2 regions of the Pullulanibacillus sp. KACC 23026 genome follow, and region 2 is predicted to be linked to the other one. Evidence: a T-box and tRNA genes for the amino acid it is inferred to sense, from the RefSeq annotation. Region 2 holds a T-box; the other holds one or more tRNA genes.
The links. A T-box is a leader RNA that pairs with one kind of tRNA and senses whether it is charged. The one in region 2 lies ahead of tyrS (tyrosine--tRNA ligase), so its partner is inferred to be a tRNA-Tyr.

Region 1: it has a tRNA-Tyr gene. The T-box ahead of tyrS (tyrosine--tRNA ligase) is inferred to sense a tRNA for this amino acid. The anticodon was not compared.

Annotation. Positions count from the first base shown of each region.
Region 1 covers NZ_CP119107.1:2,122,946-2,134,334, forward strand. The annotation lists rRNA gene PU629_RS09970 (23S ribosomal RNA) at 1-2,357, shown strand, start outside; rRNA gene rrf (5S ribosomal RNA) at 2,422-2,537, shown strand; tRNA gene PU629_RS09980 (tRNA-Glu) at 2,609-2,683, shown strand; tRNA gene PU629_RS09985 (tRNA-Val) at 2,686-2,761, shown strand; tRNA gene PU629_RS09990 (tRNA-Met) at 2,767-2,843, shown strand; tRNA gene PU629_RS09995 (tRNA-Asp) at 2,858-2,933, shown strand; tRNA gene PU629_RS10000 (tRNA-Phe) at 3,326-3,401, shown strand; tRNA gene PU629_RS10005 (tRNA-Thr) at 3,420-3,495, shown strand; tRNA gene PU629_RS10010 (tRNA-Tyr) at 3,525-3,606, shown strand; tRNA gene PU629_RS10015 (tRNA-Gln) at 3,688-3,762, shown strand; tRNA gene PU629_RS10020 (tRNA-Lys) at 3,769-3,844, shown strand; tRNA gene PU629_RS10025 (tRNA-Leu) at 3,863-3,945, shown strand; tRNA gene PU629_RS10030 (tRNA-Gly) at 3,947-4,021, shown strand; tRNA gene PU629_RS10035 (tRNA-Leu) at 4,043-4,131, shown strand; tRNA gene PU629_RS10040 (tRNA-Arg) at 4,148-4,224, shown strand; tRNA gene PU629_RS10045 (tRNA-Pro) at 4,229-4,302, shown strand; tRNA gene PU629_RS10050 (tRNA-Met) at 4,355-4,431, shown strand; tRNA gene PU629_RS10055 (tRNA-Gly) at 4,448-4,521, shown strand; tRNA gene PU629_RS10060 (tRNA-Ile) at 4,539-4,612, shown strand; gene PU629_RS10065 (Cof-type HAD-IIB family hydrolase) at 5,004-5,828, shown strand; gene PU629_RS10070 (TetR/AcrR family transcriptional regulator) at 6,096-6,695, shown strand; gene PU629_RS10075 (SCP2 sterol-binding domain-containing protein) at 6,757-7,125, shown strand; gene PU629_RS10080 (AMP-dependent synthetase/ligase) at 7,299-9,173, shown strand; gene PU629_RS10085 (MFS transporter) at 9,354-10,523, opposite strand; gene PU629_RS10090 (hypothetical protein) at 10,645-10,911, opposite strand; gene PU629_RS10095 (hypothetical protein) at 11,373-11,389, opposite strand, start outside.
Region 2 covers NZ_CP119107.1:2,507,243-2,518,631, forward strand. The annotation lists gene bshB2 (bacillithiol biosynthesis deacetylase BshB2) at 69-740, opposite strand; gene PU629_RS11680 (YojF family protein) at 806-1,147, opposite strand; gene PU629_RS11685 (alanyl-tRNA editing protein) at 1,144-2,364, opposite strand; gene PU629_RS11690 (MATE family efflux transporter) at 2,587-3,948, shown strand; gene tyrS (tyrosine--tRNA ligase) at 4,544-5,800, opposite strand; T-box leader at 5,868-6,096, opposite strand; gene PU629_RS11700 (mismatch-specific DNA-glycosylase) at 6,164-6,676, opposite strand; gene PU629_RS11705 (hypothetical protein) at 6,942-7,205, opposite strand; gene spoIIP (stage II sporulation protein P) at 7,337-8,491, opposite strand; gene PU629_RS11715 (YitT family protein) at 8,628-9,224, opposite strand; gene PU629_RS11720 (cytochrome c oxidase assembly protein) at 9,519-10,388, opposite strand; gene PU629_RS11725 (ThiF family adenylyltransferase) at 10,711-11,389, opposite strand, start outside.

The DNA of each region.
Region 1 (11,389 bases), 380 kb from region 2:
AGTAGGCTTTTGCGGGGACCCGGGGGGATGACGGCGTACCTTTTGTAGAATGGACCGGCGAGTTACGATCTTAAGCAAGGTTAAGTTGAAGAGACGGAGCCAGAGCGAAAGCGAGTCTGAATAGGGCGATAGTTTAAGGTTGTAGACCCGAAACCGTGTGATCTACCCATGTCCAGGGTGAAGTTCAGGTAACACTGAATGGAGGCCCGAACCCACGCACGTTGAAAAGTGCGGGGATGAGGTGTGGGTAGGGGTGAAATGCCAATCGAACTCGGAGATAGCTGGTTCTCCCCGAAATAGCTTTAGGGCTAGCCTCGAGGGAAGAGACTTGGAGGTAGAGCACTGATTGAGTGAGGGGCCCCCACAGGGTTACCGAGTTCAGTCAAACTCCGAATGCCAAGGACTCATTCTCGGGAGTCAGACGGCGAGTGATAAGATCCGTCGTCGAGAGGGAAACAGCCCAGACCATCAGCTAAGGTCCCCAAGTATACGTTAAGTGGCAAAGGATGTGGCGTTGCCCAGACAACCAGGATGTTGGCTTAGAAGCAGCCACCATTTAAAGAGTGCGTAATAGCTCACTGGTCGAGTGGCGCTGCGCCGAAAATGTAACGGGGCTAAACGTATCACCGAAGCTATGGATCCCAATGGGATGGTAGGGGAGCGTTCTAAGGGCAGAGAAGGTAAACTGGAAGGTTTGCTGGAGCGCTTAGAAGTGAGAATGCCGGTATGAGTAACGAAAAGAGGGGTGAGAATCCCCTCCGTCGAAAGCCTAAGGGTTCCTGAGGAAGGTTCGTCCGCTCAGGGTTAGTCGGGACCTAAGCCGAGGCCGGAAGGCGTAGGCGATGGACAACAGGTTGATATTCCTGTACCACCAGGAGACGTTTGAGCAATGGGGGGACGCAGGAAGGCAAGGCAAGCGCGCTGATGGATAGGCGCGTCCAAGCAGTAAGGCTGAAGGTGAGGCAAATCCCGCCTTCGTAAGGCTGAGCTGTGATGGGGAGGGAATTTTAGTACCGAAGTGCCCGTGTTTACACTGCCAAGAAAAGCCTCTAGCGAGTCTCAAGGTGCCCGTACCCCAAACCGACACAGGTAGGCGAGGAGAGAATCCTAAGACGCTCGGGAGAACTCTCGTTAAGGAACTCGGCAAAATGACCCCGTAACTTCGGGAGAAGGGGTGCTTGGCGGGGTGAATAGCCCTGCTGAGCCGCAGTGAAAAGATCCAAGCGACTGTTTAGCAAAAACACAGGTCTCTGCTAAACCGAAAGGTGATGTATAGGGGCTGACACCTGCCCGGTGCTGGAAGGTTAAGAGGAGGGGTTATCCTTTTAGGAGAAGCTCTGAATTGAAGCCCCAGTAAACGGCGGCCGTAACTATAACGGTCCTAAGGTAGCGAAATTCCTTGTCGGGTAAGTTCCGACCCGCACGAAAGGTGCAACGACTTGGATACTGTCTCAACGAGAGACCCGGTGAAATTATAGTACCTGTGAAGATGCAGGTTACCCGCGACAGGACGGAAAGACCCCATGGAGCTTTACTGCAGCTTGATATTGGATGTCTGTATCGATTGTATAGGATAGGTAGGAGCCTTTGAAGCCGGACCGCCAGGTTCGGTGGAGGCGTCGGTGGAATACTACCCTTTCGGTATGGACATTCTAACCCGGGACCGTAATCCGGTTCGGAGACAGTGTCAGGTGGGCAGTTTGACTGGGGCGGTCGCCTCCTAAAGAGTAACGGAGGCGCCCAAAGGTTCCCTCAGAATGGTTGGAAATCATTCGCAGAGTGTAAAGGCACAAGGGAGCTTGACTGCGAGACCTACAAGTCGAGCAGGGACGAAAGTCGGGCTTAGTGATCCGGTGGCGCCGCATGGAAGGGCCATCGCTCAACGGATAAAAGCTACCCTGGGGATAACAGGCTTATCTCCCCCAAGAGTCCACATCGACGGGGAGGTTTGGCACCTCGATGTCGGCTCATCGCATCCTGGGGCTGAAGTGGGTCCCAAGGGTTGGGCTGTTCGCCCATTAAAGCGGTACGCGAGCTGGGTTCAGAACGTCGTGAGACAGTTCGGTCCCTATCCGTCGCGGGCGTTGGAAATTTGAGAGGAGCTGTCCTTAGTACGAGAGGACCGGGATGGACACACCGCTGGTGTCCCAGTTGTTCCGCCAGGAGCACCGCTGGGTAGCTATGTGTGGACGGGATAAGTGCTGAAAGCATCTAAGCATGAAGCCCCCCTCAAGATGAGATTTCCCATGACTTTAAGTCAGTAAGATCCCTTAGAGATGATGAGGTAGATAGGTCCGAGGTGGAAGTGCGGCAACGCATGGAGCTGACGGATACTAATCGATCGAGGGCTTAACCTTAAATTAGTGTTTGTTTGACTTCCTATCTAGTTTTGAAGGTACGATCCTTCAATTGAATACTTTGTCCGGTGGTTATGGCGAAGAGGTCACACCCGTTCCCATCCCGAACACGGCCGTTAAGCTCTTCAGCGTCGATGGTAGTTGGGGGCTTCCCCCTGCGAGAGTAGAACGCCGCCGGGCAGATTATTTACATAATAAGATGAACTGTAGGTTATTATAGTCTCTATATAATTTAGAATTTCTAATGCAATGGCCCCTTGGTCAAGCGGTTAAGACACCGCCCTTTCACGGCGGTAACACGGGTTCGAATCCCGTAGGGGTCACCAATGGAGGATTAGCTCAGCTGGGAGAGCACCTGCCTTACAAGCAGGGGGTCGGCGGTTCGATCCCGTCATCCTCCACCATTCGTCGCGGGGTGGAGCAGTCTGGTAGCTCGTCGGGCTCATAACCCGAAGGTCGTAGGTTCAAATCCTGCCCCCGCAACCAAATTATTTTAATATGGACCCGTGGTGTAGCGGTTAACATGCCTGCCTGTCACGCAGGAGATCGCCGGTTCGATCCCGGTCGGGTCCGCCATATTATACGGCTCGGTAGCTCAGTCGGTAGAGCAACGAGCATTACACCTTTGAATAAACTACGAGTTGTTTAAAATCATCATAAGTTGACAAGAGATTTTAAACAGAGTTAGTCAAGACCGACACAAAATTTATATGGCTCGGTAGCTCAGTCGGTAGAGCAACGAGCATTACACCTTTGAATAAACTACGAGTTGTTTAAAATCATCATAAGTTGACAAGAGATTTTAAACAGAGTTAGCCAAGACCGACACAAAATTTATATGGCTCGGTAGCTCAGTCGGTAGAGCAACGAGCATTACACCTTTGAATAAACTACGAGTTGTTTAAAATCATCATAAGTTGACAAGAGATTTTAAACAGAGTTAGTCAAGACCGACACAAAATTTATATGGCTCGGTAGCTCAGTCGGTAGAGCAGAGGACTGAAAATCCTCGTGTCGGCGGTTCGATTCCGTCCCGAGCCACCATTAAAATTTATAGGTTATGCCGGCCTAGCTCAATTGGTAGAGCAACTGACTTGTAATCAGTAGGTTGGGGGTTCAAGTCCTCTGGCCGGCACCATGCTTCATTCTATACATGAAGTGTTTCGTGGAGGGATAGCGAAGCGGCCAAACGCGACGGACTGTAAATCCGTTCCCAACGGGTTCGAAGGTTCGAATCCTTCTCCCTCCACTCATCATATGAGCATTAGTAACGACCAAATAAGATTCCCAATTAATCTTCGGGACAGTTCGTTTCTCACTAGTTCTATGATGGCCCATAGCCAAGCGGTAAGGCAACGGATTTTGATTCCGTCATGCCCTGGTTCGAATCCAGGTGGGCCAGCCAAGTTTTGAGCCATTAGCTCAGTCGGTAGAGCATCTGACTTTTAATCAGAGGGTCGAAGGTTCGAATCCTTCATGGCTCACCATCTTAATTTAATATATATGCGGGTGTGGCGGAATGGCAGACGCGCTAGATTTAGGATCTAGTGTCTTTGACGTGGGGGTTCAAGTCCCTTCACCCGCACCATGCGGAAGTAGTTCAGTGGTAGAACATCACCTTGCCAAGGTGGGGGTCGCGGGTTCGAATCCCGTCTTCCGCTCCAATCTTATAGTAATTAGCGCATGCCGGGGTGGCGGAATTGGCAGACGCACAGGACTTAAAATCCTGCGGTAGGTGACTACCGTGCCGGTTCGACTCCGGCCCTCGGCACCAATACTAAAAATAGAATGCGCCCTTAGCTCAATTGGATAGAGCGTCTGACTACGGATCAGAAGGTTGGGGATTCAAGTTCTCCAGGGCGCGCCATTTACGGGAAGTAGCTCAGCTTGGTAGAGCACTTGGTTTGGGACCAAGGGGCCGCAGGTTCAAATCCTGTCTTCCCGATACTCTTAAACAATTCATTTAAGAGAAGAAGATAACTTAAATAAATCAACTTGGCGGAGTAGCTCAGCTGGCTAGAGCGTACGGTTCATACCCGTGAGGTCGTGGGTTCGATTCCCTCCTCCGCTACCAATTAAATCTAGTAGATGCGGGTGTAGTTTAGTGGTAAAACAAGAGCCTTCCAAGCTCTGGTCGTGGGTTCGATTCCCATCACCCGCTCCATCCATTTATTTGAATGTGGGCCTGTAGCTCAGCTGGTTAGAGCGCACGCCTGATAAGCGTGAGGTCGGTGGTTCGAGTCCACTCAGGCCCATTTTAAAAGAACTGCGATAAGCAGTCTTTTTTTCTATTAGAAACATAGCGCCCACGTTTGTGGACGCCTATTTTAATTATGAGGAAACCGTCTGTACGGTCTCATTTAAATAATGCCCGTTTCTCTAGCTACTCTTTAAAAGCTAGGACCAAGGGAGCGGGATTCCCTTTGTTTGAATCTCTCAAATGTCTAAAAAATGGATTTGAAGATCATCCTTTTAGGGTGATCTTTGTTTTACTCATTAGTTTAAGATTTTAGGCAAGGCAGCACGAAAGAATAAGGGAGCTAACCTCCCATGGTGTGTTTTACGCCGCCACCAATTGAATGAAAAATGGTCTGCCTTTTCAAATTGGACTTATTTTCAGGATATTAAATAGGAGGAATGACTTTTATGACCTATAAAATGATTGTTCTAGATTTAGATGATACGCTATTACGTGACGATTTAACGATCTCAGAACGAACAAAACAATCTTTGATGGATGCTCAGGATGCGGGGGTTAAAGTCGTGCTGGCATCTGGCCGGCCGGAAAGTGGTATGCTTCCTATTGCTGAAGAACTGCGGCTAAAGGATTATGGAAGTTTCATTCTTTCTTTTAACGGAGGAAACATCATCAATTGTAGAACGGGCGAAGTCTTGTTCAGTTCGACACTTCCAGTAGAAACCGTGCATGAACTATACGATATTAGTCGTCGTGAAAACGTTTGGATCCATACGTATTTGGGAGACAAGATCATAACAGAAGATCCTAATGAGTACACGGATATAGAAGGGAAATTGACCAATCTGCCAATCGATGTTGTGGACAGTTTTAAAGAGGCCGTCACAGCTCCTGTTGTTAAGGCACTCATGTTAAGGGAACCTGATTTTCTTGCAGGAGTGGAAAAAAAGCTGCAAAAAGAGTTCGACGGTTGCTTAAGTATTATGCGGTCAAAGCCTTTCTTTTTAGAATTTACAGAAGTTGGCGTAACAAAAGGGACAAGCTTAGACAAACTGATTCAAAAGCTTGGCATAAGCCGTGATGAAGTCATTGCTATCGGAGACAGTAATAATGATTTGTCCATGATCCAATTTGCGGGTCTTGGCGTCGCAATGGGGAATGCCACAGAAGAAATTAAAGCTCATGCCGATTTTATCACAGATACCAATATGAATGATGGTGTTGCGAAAGTGGTAGAATCGTTTATTTTAAAGACTGAAACGGTTCAAAGTTAAATGTTTTTAATAGAAGTAAACAAACTTTATAATCTTGAATAGATTATGTAAAAGAAGCAGGCCTCATTTATAGGGGTCTGCTCTTTTTTTATAAAATAAAAAATGTCATCGCGTTTATCCTGTTGTCTCTAATCGATTTTTCTTTGCTCTAGATTGCGTGTACATTAAACTGTCGTTAGTTTTAATCACAAATCAATTGACAGATTTGTTTGATTGTTTTACGATGAAGTGGATACGAGATCGTACTAAAGTTAAGTGGGGAGACATATGCTATTTACACAAGTGATGCCTACAGAGGCACGAGACAAATTATTTTTCTCGGCGATCAACTTGTTTACTGAAAAAGGATATATGGAGACGTCCGTGCTGGATTTAGTGGAACAAGCGCGAGTATCTAAATCCACGTTTTATCAACATTTCGAAACAAAGGAAGATTTGCTTATCCATCTCTGTCAGACGCTTCAGGAGGAGCTTATTGAAGAAGTGGAAGACGCTGTGAACCATGAAACAAAGGTCACTTACAAAGCCTTTGCGGGAATTCGAAGGTATATTGAAATTTGTATGACGCAGAAGAAAGCAGCACGCTTATTACTTGTTGTCTCATGTGGTGTGAGCCATGAGACAGAACGGATTCGAAGGCAGGCCATTCAAAGGTTTGCGGGCCGTATTTATGAAACTGTACACACGATCATTCCACAAAAACAGTCTTTAGAACAGTTGCGACTAGTCTCTCGGGCCATGGTGGGAGCCATTAATGAAGTGGTCTTGCAAAGTATCATTGATCAAGAAGAACTTAATCAGGATGACGTTGCTCATTTGTTAAATGGAATTATCATTGGGGCGTTTTCACTTATTTCTAGTGCTTAAGCACCTCCATTTTTGCCGTTTGTTAATTAAAATGAAAGCGCTATTAGAGGAGTGAGCCGATTTGCAAAGAGCGATCCAAGACCTTTCAGTAGATGAAATATGGAATGAGATTGAAAAAGCGATGAATGAATATCCTGAGCCGATTGAAGGGATAAATGTCGTCTATCAATACCATTTAAAAGGAGAGGCAGAAAGGGTTTATCAATTGCACTTGTCTGACGGAAGAGCGACTGTTGTTCGCGACCATTTTTCTAAGCCAGATTGCACTTTAATCATGAAGACGTCACATTTTAAATCACTTCTTCTAGGGCAATTAAGCGGTGCTGCTGCATTTATGACAGGGCGTCTAAAGGTTAAAGGAAATATGGGGCTTGCTTTGAAGCTCGATACCATTCTTGGAAACTATAAGTTTGGCCGAAAAGAAGGATAAACCGCACTGTAAACTCAAGAAAGGATAAGGCAAATTTGAAGTCATCTATAAAAATTAACAGGAGCAACTCGCAAAAGTGAGCTCACAAAAAGAAGTTGTTGGCTAACTCAATTCACCTAAGATTAATTCCTTGAGCCCTATACTCCGGGGTTGTTCTTATGGAGGGGAAATGAGTGGACGTACACAATCTATTGGAATTACTCAAAAGATCCGTTGATCGATTCCCTGAAAAAGCAGCTTATTTGTGGAAGGAACAGAAGGAATATCGATATATGACGTATGAGGATCTTTGGTCTGAAATTAAGCGGACTGCCGAAGGACTCTCTTACCTTGGAATTGAAAGAGATGATAAGGTCGCTATTATATCCAATAACAGGATTCATTGGCCGATATCCGATTTTGCGATTGGCAGTCTGGGTGCCATCAGTGTCCCGGTCTATCCAACATTGCAGCCGGAGCAAATCAATCTGATTTTAAGAAAATCGGACTGTAAGGTGGCCATTGTTGAAAATCAAGAATTGGTTCAGAAAATTAATGTGAATCAAACTGCGCTTGAACATCTCATTGTCATCGACCCAGGAGAGTGGACGTCTCATCAGGGCTCCGTCTTATCGTTTGCCCATCTTCTTGAAATTGGGGCGAGACACCCCGAACCGCTTTGGGAAGAGACTTGGAAATCGCTTGAACGTGATCATGTTTCTACCATTATTCATACGTCAGGTACAACCGGACAACCCAAGGGCGCTATGTTGACGCATGGAAATTTTATCTCGAATATTGAAGGGATCCAGTTCTGGGTCTTAGAGGCGCGTTCAGATGATGTTTTTCTTTCTTATTTGCCGCTTTCTCATGTCTTTGAAAGGATGGCGGGTCAATATCTCCCGTTATCTGTCGGGGCAACCATCGCTTATGCAGAAAGCTTAGACACCATCCAAGACAATCTTCTTGAGGTGAAACCGACGATCATGACAAGTGTTCCTAGGCTCTTTGAAAAGGTGTACGCGAAAGTCATTGATCAAATTGAGTCAGGTTCCCCTGTCCGGCAAAAAATCTTTAATTGGGCGTTAAAGGTTGGTCATGAAAAATATCAGGATTATTTGAGCCGATCAACAGATGATTTGATTTTTTTAAATACGTCTTCTCGCTTATATCGAAAGTGGAAATTGGCCGACCGGCTTGTATATCAAAAAATTAAAGCGAAGGTAGGCGGTCGGTTAAGAGCAATGATTTCAGGCGGAGCTGCTCTTAATCCTGATATTGCCCAATTTTTTTGGTCGATAGATTTACCGATATTTGAGGGTTATGGTCTAACTGAAACGGCTCCGGTTATCGCGGTTAATCCTGTTTTGCGAGCCAAGATTGGATCGGTCGGGAAACCGTTGCCCAATTTGAAAGTAAAGCTTGGAGATGACGGGGAAGTCCTCGTAAAAGGTCCTAGTGTCATGAAAGGGTACTATAAGAATGAGGAAGCCACGGCAAAAGCGTTTGTAGACGGATGGTATAAAACAGGAGATATCGGGGAGATGGATGAAGAGGGTTTTCTAAAGATTGTCGACAGGAAGAAGAACATCATAGTGCTATCGACTGGGAAAAATGTCATCCCTCAGCCTGTTGAGAGTGCTGTTAATCAGAGTGCTTATGTGGATCAATCCCTTTTAATCGGCCAGGGAAGAAAATATGTCATCCTCTTAGTCGCTCTTGATCACGACTATTTGAAGCAATGGGCTGAAAAACAAAACCTCTCTCTTTCCTCAACCGACCAATTGATTCATCAGTCGGAGCTTCAAACACTGATTGTGAAGGACATCCAAAAAGCGATTTCAAAATTCCCCAGATATGAACAACCTAAGAAACTGGTGATCTGCCCGGAAATCTGGAGCGCTGAAACAGGTGAACTGACCCCTTCCTTAAAAGTGAGATTAAAAGAAGTGGAACAAAACTATCGAAAAGCGATCATGGCGGCCTATGATGAAGAGGAATTACTTAATGAACCGATTGACCAAGTGATTCTTGAGTTGGAGTCAAAACATAGTGAGACGATTGCTTGAAACGATCTCAATCATTCGTTTTCTATGCTTTATCTTCGTATAGGACACCCTAATCTAGTAGGTTCGTCCCGCATTTAGTTGCGGCATACGGCTTAGTTTAATGAAAAAATGAAACGAGAGAACCGTCCCCGCGTTTCCCCTTTCAGAAACGGCAGAACCGTCCCCGCGTTTTAATGCCCCTTAGGAAGTCATCCTAAGGGGTTGGTTTTCGTGGTCAAATTTTCTGAATTTATAGAGGGAGTAGATGAGGACAAGGATGACGCCGAGCGATAAGTATGGGAGATAGGGCGAGTGGATGGATTGGACAAATAGGTAGAGTGCGAGATACATGATTGAGCGGCCAAGTGTGATCAAATATTCGCGTTTTAAAAGTATGACGATTTGATCCTCTTTTTTCATGCCATTAAGATATCTGAAGAAGGTATTGTCCATCGTATAACCGTACACATAAACGGAAATCACAAGTCCAATCATGGCGACAAAGTAGAGCGGCTTAATATGCGCAAATCCAGCCAATAAAATGAAGGCCATGCTGATTAAGGTATAGATCACATATTGAGTTTCAAGTTTTAATTTCTTCAGTTTGGAAATGTACACAATACCTATGGTTAAAATAACAATGTTTAAGATATTTAAATAAGAGACGTAGAGCGCATTTTTAGATAAAATCACCAAAATAATGACTTGCAGGCAGGCGAGACACTCTAAAACACCTGCTGTAATAATTCCAAAGGGCACCATTTGCTTAGACACTTTTACTTTTTGATAATCTCGGGCAAAGCTTGAGTTAAATTCAGCCTCAATGGAGGGCAGTCTTGTAACCGCAACAAAATAAAAAATAGAAATGACAAGCATGACGCAAAAGGAAACCGTAAAGCTAAAATAATAGATTAAAAATGAATTTATTAATGGTAGAACAATCAATAAAATGTTTTTTACATACCCGATACGCGAATTGAAAACATTAAGTTCTTCTCTCGTCGACAGGACACTTAACGCGTAATTGCAGGAGGAATAAAAGAAACCAAATACACAGCCGAAACAAGCGGCAGAAACGATAAGAAGAACAAGGTGACCTAAGTGGTTACTTAAAAGAAGGACGATAAAAAGTAAAATAGCAGAAACGGCACTCAGATAATAACTAATTTGAAGTTTGTTTTTATAGAGATAATACGTGCCAATGGTATAGGCAAAACAGGATAAGAAATAACTTAAGCCGTTAAAGGCAATTAAGGGCCCGAGTGTGGAGCTGTTTTTCCAGAAAAAATAACTGATAAAGATCGTGCTGTATCCGGTGATGCTTAGGAAAACGGAATTAAGAAGAAACAGCTTTTTCAAATTCGAATTCATAAAAAACACCTCATCTTGTTGAATTGAACATTAACTTAGTTTAATCGGAAAACTAAGTAATGTAAAGAAAAAAAGGCCCCAATAAGGCGAATTTAAATAAAAAAGCTCCTCAAGAAATCATTCATGAGGCGTTTTTTTCAAACCGGTCTCCAAAGAACTTGTACGGAATCTTAACAAGCTCAATGGAGACGGTTTCTGAGATTCCGTTATCGGCTGATTTACCTTCACTTGGCTGGGTTAGTATGTAGAAACAGGATAAACGTATTTGTGGATTATAATCGATTCCTGACAGGCTGCCAACTGAAGTCTCGTTAAACAAGGCATCATTTGGAATGCGTTGTTCACCAATGAAAGATAAGTGACCGACTGAATGATGTTCCACAGTCATTTTGTTAAGATTCTGAAGGCCTGCTCGATTATTATTTTGTGAAATGATTTTCGCAGAAGTTTCCAAGTTGAGAGATTAAGAGTGCACCTGCCATTGCGCTAACTGTTATTACTTTTGTCAACTTCATAATCTACCCCTCTTAAAAAAATAGCGTATGACCACCGCTATTAAAGAAAGGGGAGTGGGCTAGTACAATAGAAATTTTTGAAATGAAGTCTTAAGCTAATTTACCATTTTTGGCATCATTTGACAGTTTCCTCCAAAAATTATTACCTCGACCAGTGATTGAGGGCAGATGAAATGGAAGAGGCTGCAATCAAAGATCGGTCTTTGATTACAGCCTCTAGGGTTTAAAAGGGGTCTGACAGTGTTCGGATAAATCGATTACTTTTGCACACATCTGACTTAACCCCCCTGATTTAGATTTCTGGACGAGTCATAAAAGGTTGCTGCGACTCGCTCTATTTAGCCAAAAGCG
Region 2 (11,389 bases):
AATAAATACTTATCAATTTTTAGTACACTAAACAAAGAAAAAACAAGCGGAGCTCAGAGCTCTGCCTGTTAATCAATCAATTTTCCTTTATAGGTCCAAAATGTTTCATTGCATAGCCATTGTAAAAGCTCGGGATCTTCTTCAGCGAGCTTCGGCGTCCATTGCTTAATTGACGCTTCGGTTTGCGATCGATGAGCCGCGATCGTTTTTACTTTCTGATCCAGTACCTCAGTTACATCATGAAGAATATCAGGTTTTCCTAAAATTTCAACACAATCCTTTGAAAAAGCCTTGCAATAGACCTTAGGACGAGTTTCCTCTGGCATACTCATAACCGCGCGGATAACGGCTGACCCGAACGCATCATGGTCAGGGTGCACAGCAAACCCAGGGTAAAACGTGATCACAAGTGATGGATTAATTTCATCAATGATGGCGCGAATGCGTTCAGCAATTTCTTCTTCATCCTCAAACTCCACCGTTTTATCACGAAGTCCCATCATGCGCAAATCTTGAATCCCCATGACCTTGCAAGCGTCCTGAAGCTCTTTTTTTCTAATTTCAGGAAGCGATTCTCTTGTGGCAAAAAAAGGCTGACCCATATTACGACCCATTTCACCTAGCGTCCCACATGCATAGGTGACGGGTATTCCAGCTTGTGTATACTGTATAATCGTGCCCGCTACCCCAAACGCTTCATCATCGGGATGCGGAAAAGCGATTAAGACTGACTTCTCCATTCAACTACCCCCTAGCTCAAATACTGTCAAAACATTCACGATCCACTCTAATGATTGATCATTTGTTAAAAAGGTTCTTTGCTAAGCTCAAGAGCAGCGGCAAGCTTTCCATCATCATGATGCCCCGCAAGCAAAAGGCGCCCTTTATCATCGATTTCCCAATCGGTTAGACCTTCTCCATATACCCAGCCTAAATCAATCTTAAGACCCACTCGGTAGGGGCCATTCCCTGTGATTTTCCCACGTGAATAATTGATTTTCCCATTCCGGATATAAGCACCTACTGATAACCGATTTTCATTAAATCCAGTATAAGCACCATTGGTTGTTTCAAGATGTAAATATAACGGCTCTCCTACCCATTTATCTAATGCTGCCTGAACAGCTTCTTTATCAATGGCCTTCATAAGACAGCCTCCTTTCCTATAATGGCACGTTTTAAATGCTCCAATAGAGCGGAAGCAGTCATGACCGCTTCCCCGCCGCCTTGGGCATGGTCGGCTTTTCCTCCGCCTCTTCCGTTAATAAGAGGAAGAACACTCTTAACCATTTTATTCATGTCCTGAGAAACGTCTTTGCCTCTTGAGGCGATCAATTGGAGCTTATTCTCATTTAATACTGTCAGTAAAATAATCGTATTAGGATCATGATCTTTTATTGAATGAGATAATTGTTGGAGCTCTTGTAAAGGACGGTCGATATAAAAGCGAGCAATCAATTTACATCCGTTTTCTAATCCCTCTGCTGACTCAATGAGTGAAATGGCCTCTTGATCAAGGAGTGTCGCCATTACGTTAGCCAATTCTGCCTTTAATCTGTTTTGTTCATGAAAAGCCTGTTCAATAGTAGAATAGAGTTCTTCTTCCGGTCGATTGAAGGAATGCGTTAATCGGCGAAGAATGTCATGCTTTGACTGAAACGCTTTAATCGCGCGCCAACCACAAAGAAAGGAAATACGAACGTTATCTTTCATCCGTTCGGTCCCCAACAATTGAATTGGACCAACTTCGCCTGTACGCCTTGGATGAGTTCCGCCGCAGGCATTGTAGTCCACCCCTTCAATGATCACTAATCGAATATCTTCCGTCACTTTAGGCGGCTTTCTTAACGGATAATGACTGAGCTCATCCGGTTCTACCCACTTTGTCAAAATAGGTTCATTATGGAAGACAATCTCATTCGCCTTCTGAAAAGCCACTTCAAGCTCCTTTTTTGAAACATTAGGAGTTTGGAGATCGATTGTCACACTCTCTTTACCTAAATGAAAACTGACGGTCTTATAACCAAATAAGTCTTGAAAAGCTGCTGATAAGATATGTTGACCCGCATGCTGCTGCATATGGTCAAAGCGTCTGTCCCAATCAATAACGCCAAAAACATGCTGCTCTTCGTCAGGGAGCGGTTTCTCTAGATAGTGATAAATCTCCCCTTCAACCACTTCAACTCCAACGACCTTAACATCATTAAGAGTCCCGAGATCACACGGTTGGCCGCCTCCCGTTGGATAAAAAGCAGTGTTAGATAAGATGACATAATGATTACTGTTCTCATCAAGTCCTCGGTGAACCACTTCTGCTTCGAACGTATGTATGTAGGCGTCTTGATAATAGAGACGATTTTTCATGCCTCGCCACTCCTGTTTCATCTATATTTTCTACCGCTGCTATAAACCAAGTTTTATTAATTGAAATGCCTTTCCACACTGAATTATATCATTAACCAAACTAAAACCGAAATAAATAGACCTGACGGATGGTCGGTTGATTAAGTGAATGCAAACAAATTCTAAGCACTTATGGTATACTAAACAATTGCCTTAAGTTCACTTCACGACAGGATGGTTCACATGTATAAAACAAAAACAACCTTTCAAAAAATCCGCTTGTTAATACGTCTTCTTATTCCCATCCTCATTACCCAATGCGGGATGTATGCCATGACGTTCTTCGATACTGTCATGTCCGGCCATGCTAGTGCCGCTGATCTAGCAGGTGTCGCGATTGGGTCAAATATTTGGATGCCAGTCTATACAGGATTAAGCGGAATTCTTCTTGGCCTTACCCCGATTCTTTCCCAGCTTATAGGAGCTAAAGAAACCAACCCCATTCCTGGGAAACTGCACCAAGCCCTTTATCTGTCGGTTACGATTGCGATCATTCTTTTCGGTATTGGAAGTCTCGTATTAGAACCCCTGCTCAATCAAATGGGGCTTAGCCGTCAAGTTCATGACATTGCCTGGCGCTATTTAGTCGCACTATCAGCCGGGATTATTCCATTGTTTGCCTATAATGTCCTTCGCGGTTTTATCGATGCGCATGGTCTCACTCGATTATCCATGCTGATCAGTCTATTGGGATTACCCATTAATGCGCTGTTCAACTACCTCTTCATCTTTGGGAAATGGGGAGCTCCAAAGCTTGGTGGTGTTGGGGCAGGTGTCGCTACGGCCATCACGTATTGGATGATCATGGCAATTGCTATTATATGTATTATTACTCTAAAGGATTTTCACCATTATCAAGTCTTTCGCAAGCTCCCCCGACCCTCTTTTTTAGCTTGGAAAGAACTATTAAAACTAGGTCTTCCAATTGGGTTCTCGGTATTTTTTGAAACGAGTATTTTTGCAGTCTTTACACTCTTAATGAGTGAATACAGCACGATAATTGTTGCTGCCCACCAGGCGGCTCTTAACTTCGCATCGTTCTTATATATGGTTCCGATGAGTGTCTCAATGGCCTTAACGATTGCGGTTGGGTTTGAAGCAGGAGGCAGACGCTACTCAGAGGCTAGAACATATAGTTTCATTGGTATTGGGATCGCCATTCTCTTTGCCTTATTCTTTGCCTTTATCTTATTGCGCTTTAATCAACCGATTTCAAGACTCTATTCAACGGACCCGCAAGTTTTACGGATGGCCTCTCATTTTCTTGTATTTGCGATTTTCTTTCAATTATCTGATGCCATTCAAGCGCCGATCCAAGGTTCATTAAGGGGTTATAAAGATGTTAACATCACCTTTGTCATGACCCTCATCTCCTTCTGGCTTATCGGCTTGCCTGTTGGAATTTTTTTAGCTCATAAAACCTCTCTGGGTCCATACGGTTATTGGATTGGGTTAATTACAGGTCTCGCTGTCGGAGCGGTCACCTTATTCATCCGACTAATTGCCGTTCAAAAGCGGTTCAGCCTGCTGCAAGAAAAAGGATAAACCTCCACTATGAACCATTCCAGTGGAAAAACATACCCAATATTAGACTAAATTAGAGCCCCAATCGCAGCACGATTGGGGCTCTAAAATTAGCCAGCCAGCAAAAGCGAGCGCAACTAAAAAAACCATCGCACCCTTTTTCCGGTTTCGGCAACACTTTTTGGTGCGTTGGAGCTTCGCATTTTGACCAATGCCATTGGTGTTGTCGACTTGCACATTATTTGGTTGATGTTTTACTAAAGCAGGCAATCGAGTAACCAGAAATAAGCGGAGGATTTCCGGTTATACAGTAGAATCATGCTCGAGTGCGGTTATATAAGCGGAGATTTTCCGCTTAAGCATGGCAAAAGGACTCCCAACCGCGCTTTCTGGAGTCAATAAGCGGAATTCCTCCGTCTATTTAGGCGGTTTTCAGCACGATTTCCTATTTAAGAGAAGTTTCTCCGCTTATTGATCAACACCGCATTAGCGTCTCCTATTAAAAACAAAAGCTTGGGAGGAACCCCAAGCTTTTAGTGGTCACCAATACGGCGAGTTTAGATCGTCTTCACGTTATCGAAACGATTTATTTAATAAAATGAAGGCTTTTTTCTGATTAGTATTTAATTAACGTGTATTTCTTCTTGCCTCGGCGGATGATCGTGAATTGATCCTCGATTCTGTCAGCGGCGGTAACGGTGTACTGAACATCGGTTATACGATGGCCGTTTACATAGACTGCTCCATTTTGGATATCTTCACGAGCTTGACGCTTGGAAGACACGACACCTGCTGAAACGAGTAAATCAATTAACCCGATTTCCTCTTTCGTTTCTGCTTGATAAGTTGGGAATTGTTTAAACCCTTGTTTAATATCCGAAGCGGTCAATTCGGACAATTCGCCGCTGAAGAGAGCCTCGGTAATTCGAACCGCCTGTTGCAAGGCTTCCTCACTATGAACAAAGATCGTCAATTCTTCTGCCAATCGTCGCTGGGCGACACGCTTCTCCGGTGCCGTTTCGACTTCTTTTTCAAGTGCCGCCACTTCTTCTTCTGAAATGAAGGTGAAGTATTTAATAAACCGAATCACATCGCGGTCTTCTGTATTGAGCCAGAACTGGTAAAACTCATAAGGGGTTGTTTTTTCTGGATCCAACCAAATCGCTTCACCTGCTGTCTTCCCGAATTTAGTACCGTCACTCTTTGTAATGAGCGGGAAGGTCACGCCAAACGCAGGTGCTTCATGACCATTTCGGCGAATGAGTTCAAGACCGGCTGTTATATTTCCCCATTGGTCACTGCCTCCAATTTGGAGACGGCAGCCTGCTTTCTCATAGAGGTTAAGGAAATCATAGGCTTGTAAAATCATGTAACTAAATTCGGTAAACGAGATCCCATTTTCCATTCGTGAGGTAACGGAATCCTTGTTAAGCATGTAATTGACAGGAAAATGCTTCCCAACATCTCTAAGAAATTCAATCATCGACAACTTGCCTAACCAGTCATAGTTATTCATCATCTTCGCTGGACTTTCCCCATCAAAATCAAGTGACTTCATTAATTGTCTCTTAATCTTTTCGCTCCACTCCTGTACAATCGACAACTCATTGAGATTCCGCTCGGTAGAACGGCCGCTCGGGTCACCGATCATGCCTGTACCTCCACCGACAAGTGCGATTGGCGTATGCCCAGCAAGCTGAAAACGCCTCATGGTGACAATGGTGACAAGGTGGCCGATATGAAGACTATCTCCAGTCGGATCAAACCCGCAATATAAGGCAATTTTCTCTTCCTCTAGAAGCTTCTCCAATGCTTCACGATCCGTAACCTGATAGAGAAGTCCTCTATTTTCTAAGTCCTGTAATAAATTCATCTCTCCACATCCTCTCTCAAATCCAGCGCATTCTAATTAATTGTAAACACAAAAAAACAACCCTCCATAAAGGAGCGCTGTGCACGCGGTACCATCCTTCTTGAGGCCACAAAATAAAATTTTAGCCTCCGCTCAAAATGGATAACGGCTTGATAAACCGACTGCCACTACTGACTTGTTTTCATGGCAGTGACTCCGGAAGGTAATTCATGGACCAATTATGCACCGACTTGCACCCCCGTCGGCTCTCTAAAGCAGGGAACTGGCTCACTACTAAATTCCATCAACGTCCTAATTTTAAATTGAATAAACAATATGTAACATGAAAAAAAGCTCAAGTCAAGAGAATCCATCAAAAAATGACTAGTTTAAGTGATCGGCCTCTTCTTTTAAGCTTGAATAAAATTCTACCATTTCTTCAAAAGGCATCCTGACTAGCCCGCTTGAAGAGGGCACGACAAAATCAATCGTATGGGGCACTAATGATGGGGTTTGCTTCCCCCAAGGAATGGGGCGTCTTGACGTCATCCGTTCGTAAACACCTTTGCCTACATAACAAGCTATTTTCGGTTTAAAGATGATAAGTTTCTTTAAAAGCACGTCTCGACCCGCTTCATAATCTGCTTTTGTGAGGTCGGACGCCGCGCGGGTTGGTTTTTCCACAATATTAGTAAGTCCATACCCATAATTTAGAAGTGTGCTGTCCTCTTCTGGACGAATTCGTTTAAGTAGAAGTCCGGATTGTTCAAGCAGTTTGTAAAAACGATTCGTCGGGTTGGCATAATGATGACCCGATTCCCCAGACTTAATACTAGGGTTAAAACCTATAAATAAAATGGTTAAATCATGTTTGAGATAGTCCGGTAAATAAGGCATAGGTGCCTCCTATACGTTCGCAAAATGATTAAAAGTGATTAAAAGCGATTCTACTTAAATATACAATGAACTAAATTCCTGAGCAATTATAGATGTTTTTCATAACAAAGAACTTGGCAATCCTGTTACCAAGTTCTTCGTTTTATTAGTCGAAAACAAGTCATGCAACCGGGAGAGCACCTTTTAATTTTTAATAGAATGATGAACGCCTTCTCTTTTTTCAACTACAATCAGATCTGAGCTTTTTAACGCGCAATGGAATGGGTTACCAGAATAAAAATGGTAAGGCAGCAATCCAAGCAATGGAGGCTAATGCGATTGGCCATCCAAATCCCCAGCCATACCAGTAAACGCCTGGTCCATCCATCATCGGGCCGCCATCCGCACCATCTAATGGTTCAAGATAAACATGTGTTCGATCTACTTGTCGTACAACCCCTCTGTGAACGGCTCCATCGTGAGTTCGGATTTGAACAGGTTTATTCATGTGTTCGTTTTGAATTAAGTTATAGTAATGATCGGGTCCCATGTACACACCTCCTTATTAAGATGTCAATCGTTCCATACATCTTACGCGGAGGTGTTTTAATATGCTTGGATATCTACCCTATATTCTGGGGTTCAGGCTTGACAATGTTTTGTCCAAGTCCGCCTGTTGCGTCAACTCCCAGATTTGACGTACTCGCTAATGATCTTCGCAAGAGCAGCGTCCGTATTCTTCAATTCGGTTTCGTTATTATCAACACCGCCAATTTCGAACAAAAGAGCGTGAGTAGAAAGATCCTGATTATAAACACCATTACCCTCAGATAGCCCTTTTGCAAATATCCCTCTTGAAAGACCTGGGTATTCTTTATTCATTGCATCATTTAATTTCTGTGCAATGGCCTCATTTTGTTGATAATGAGGGTCCGCCGTTCCAATAACCAAGTCCACACGCGCATAACGCTTATTATTAATTTGCGCGGTTGTCACATTTTCACGGGCAGAATCTCTATGAATATCAATGATAAGTTTATAAGGTTTTCCGCTCTTGACGGCGTCTTCAACAATTGAACGAGATGCCGTGTAGGCCTGGTTTGTATTCCAATTGTGCTCATGAAGGACGGTTGCGGCATCTTGATAATTAACATCTGTCCCGATTCCTTCTGACTCTAAATCATTTTTTAACCAAGTATCAACAAGATGGACACCCTGAAGCTTAGAACCTGATCCAACTGCGTCATCAGCAACCGGATCCCCTGTTTTACCAATTAAAGGCAAATAATTTTCCCAAGAATGTGTGGAATACAGCAAGATTTGAGCACCTTTTACATTGGTCGTGCTCGGTTTGTGAGATGACTGTCCATTTGAATCCGTATCCGATGAATTTTGATTAAAATCTTGTTGTTGCTGCTTAAGAATATAATCGAGCGAAGGTGGTGTATCGTTCGGAACATTGGTATAGTTCGTGCCCTCTCCTGCCACAACAATATGTGTATCGTATAAAGCGAAGCCTGGAAGTTCATTGCCCAACAGACTTCGCTCATCTTCCAGGTTAATATGAGTCACCGTTTGCAAAGCGAACTTAGAAAAATGAAAGGTTTCATAGTTTTTCGGTAAGGCATGATCAAAGACTGGATTTTCAGCCCCCATCAGTTCTACCAAAGGCTCCGCTTTAACCGAATGTAAGGCCTGATCCACAAAGTCCAAATAAAAAAAGCGTTGGAATAAAGGAGTCGTCATGACGCCAATGAGAATAAATAGACTTATAACGGTGACGGGGATTTGCCAGATTAACGAACGGGTCGACAGTTCTCTTTGTTTAATTGGCAAAGGTGTTAGCATCCTGCATCGTCCTCTTCTACTAATTTATCACGGTCAATGAATCTTGATGTTTTTATAGGCTTATCACATTCTATGAAGCGTATCATCGATTCATGCTCGTTTTAATAGAAAAGGTAAGAAATTACTAGGATTTCATTCGGAAGGAGAACCAGTGATCGGGATGAACCACCGTTACCCATGACGTCATACTGCCCACACAGGCAACGACAATGATTGAATAGGTCAGTGGAATCCCTATTAAAAAATGACCGGTTAACAGCACCAAACAATCAAATGAAAAGATGAGAATTCCCACATTAATCCCTGCTTTTTTTGATAGGAATAAAGCGAGTAAATCTAAACCACCTGTGCTCGTCTCGTATCGAAGCATTAGGCCGATCCCTGCGCCGACAAGCAAGCCTCCAAGAATGGCACTTAAAAGCGGCGGGACAAAGATTTCATCACTTAAAGGAGCGAAGGCGTCGATCAACAGAGAGGTTAAGAGTAACCCATGGACACTTTTAATAAATAATCCTCTCTCCTTGATCAGAGCATAAACATATATAGGTAAGCTTAAAAGCAGTATAGCTAAGCCCGCCTTTATCCCATAGGCATAATTCAAAATAAGACCGATCCCAATCATACCGCCGTCCAAAAATTCATAAGGGATCAGAAAACCATTAATGCCTACAGAGATCACAATAGAAGCACCAATCAACGCAAAAAACTTTCGGACGTCCACATGAATTCCCCCATAAAAGGTTGTCTCTTTTATAGGTATGAGACATTTGTCCACAGTTTGACACTTTTTCACAAATAAAGATATAGGCATATTTGGGTGAATTTCTAAAAGGGAAAAGAGAGATCCTCTGAAGCTCATGGGAAAAGCGTAACCCTCGCCCAAAAGGTCTCAAGAATCTTGGAGAAATCCAAGAAATGATGCTAAAAATTCTAAATAGCTCTGAACAATCCCGCGCGGATTCCCCTTTTAAATTAAAAAAAGCCAGCCTTTAGACCGGCTGACTTTTATAAGTCGTTATTTGGTTCGAAATGATGGAAGCTGTTGTTTGATACTCGTTAGCTTTGGATTTAAATCATTCTCAAGTTCAGGCTTTTCTCTTTTCGACCACTTAAAGAAAATATAGGCAAACGTACAAATAAAGACAAGCTCTTGCGTCACCTTCATCACGACCCCGCCCGTTGACTGGTCTTCCATCGGTGAAAAATTAGCAAAAAAAGTGGGTTCAGTTGCGGTCTTCAAATATAAGAAACTATTTGCAAATGTGATCATGGCACAGGCAGGTGTAAGAAGAATGCTTGCCACAAAAACATACCCCAGCTTTTGGAGCTCAGTTAGAGACCGAGTCTCAAGTGTCGGTTGAACAATAGGCCACCACATGACAAACGCGAAGAAAAGCAATAAAACTAAGGATAAATTCATATACGCCATTTTGGACATGATCAAATTAAAAATAACAGGGACATGGTAGAACGATAAAAGTAAATTGAAAAGACTCACGGCAAGGATGGGGTTTGTCATGAAATTTATAAATCTCTTGAATGCAGACCTCTTCACAAGTGGAACAATCATCCACTCATAAATGCCTCCTAAGAATAGTGGAGGTACGATAAAATACGTAACGGACATAGAAAGCATATGAGCACTGAATAAAAAGTGATGACCCAAAGCACTAAGAGGACTGCCTTCTGAAAAATAGAACATCAATAAACTTAAATTAAATGAGATCGTCTTAGTGATCACTGGCTTTTTCTCGTGACGCTGAACAGTTCTTATGTAGACAAACCCTATGGCTACTAAAATGACGAACAAAACCGGATGCCACAATTCAAAAAAACCAAGCTGCCAGAAGTGGCTTGGAGAAACAGACATCGACATGCCAGGCATAGAGATCGATCCTTTCTTAAATAAACTGTGAAAACGATAGCACTTTTTATATTAAGCGTAGCACCATCTTGTAAGATGTGTCAAACAATACTTTAACTATTTCGACTACTTTGTGTTGAATGAGCGAAAGGCAAAAAAGATTCCAGCACTAAGCTGAAATCTTGATGAATGGATAGGACTGCCACTTGCGCACGATTTTTCACGTGGCGGCGTCCAAATTGGTGGGCAACCCCTCATTGCTCACGATTCTTAACCTGGTTGGCGATAGATCCGTATGCACAGAGCCTTCCCTCAATAGACTACCAAAACTAATGGAGTGTTCTTAGCTGCCAACATAGCGTTGATAAAGATTTTTGGCGATTAAAGGATCAGATGTGCCATGAATTAAGGCTCTGCCGTCTTTAAACAACACGACGATATGTCCGTCGGCTTCAAATTGTGTGAGAAAATCATTTGTTCTCCGGATCATCTCAAGTTTTTCTAGCGATTGGACGACCGACGTATATTGCCTCTCATTAAAAGCAGTTGGGCGAACTTGAACCGTTTCCCTTCCGCAAAGAACAGCCGTCTTACTCTCATAGTCACCTTTAAGGAATGGATAGGAAGGATTCACCCCGCAAGTTGGGCAATGCGGAACTTTCAGCCCATCCAGCCGAATGGTGGTTTGTTCATTTTTCCAGATGTCATACGTTGTTAAACCGTGGCGGATCGCTTCAGAATGGCCGGTCAGAAGCTTCATCGCTTCTGACAGTTGAAGAGCGACGGTCATTTGCACGGCTGGTCCAATAATCCCAGCGGTTTCACAGGTTTCACCGGCAACCATCTGATGGGAGAATAAGCAATGAAAGCACGGCGTTTTACCCGGAATAATTGGCATCATAACGCCATAGCTTGCGGTAGCGGCACCGTATATCCAAGGAATTCCGTGCCGATGACTAAAATCATTAATGAGTTGGCGCGTTTCAAAATTGTCGGTTCCATCCAGCAAAAGATCCGCATTT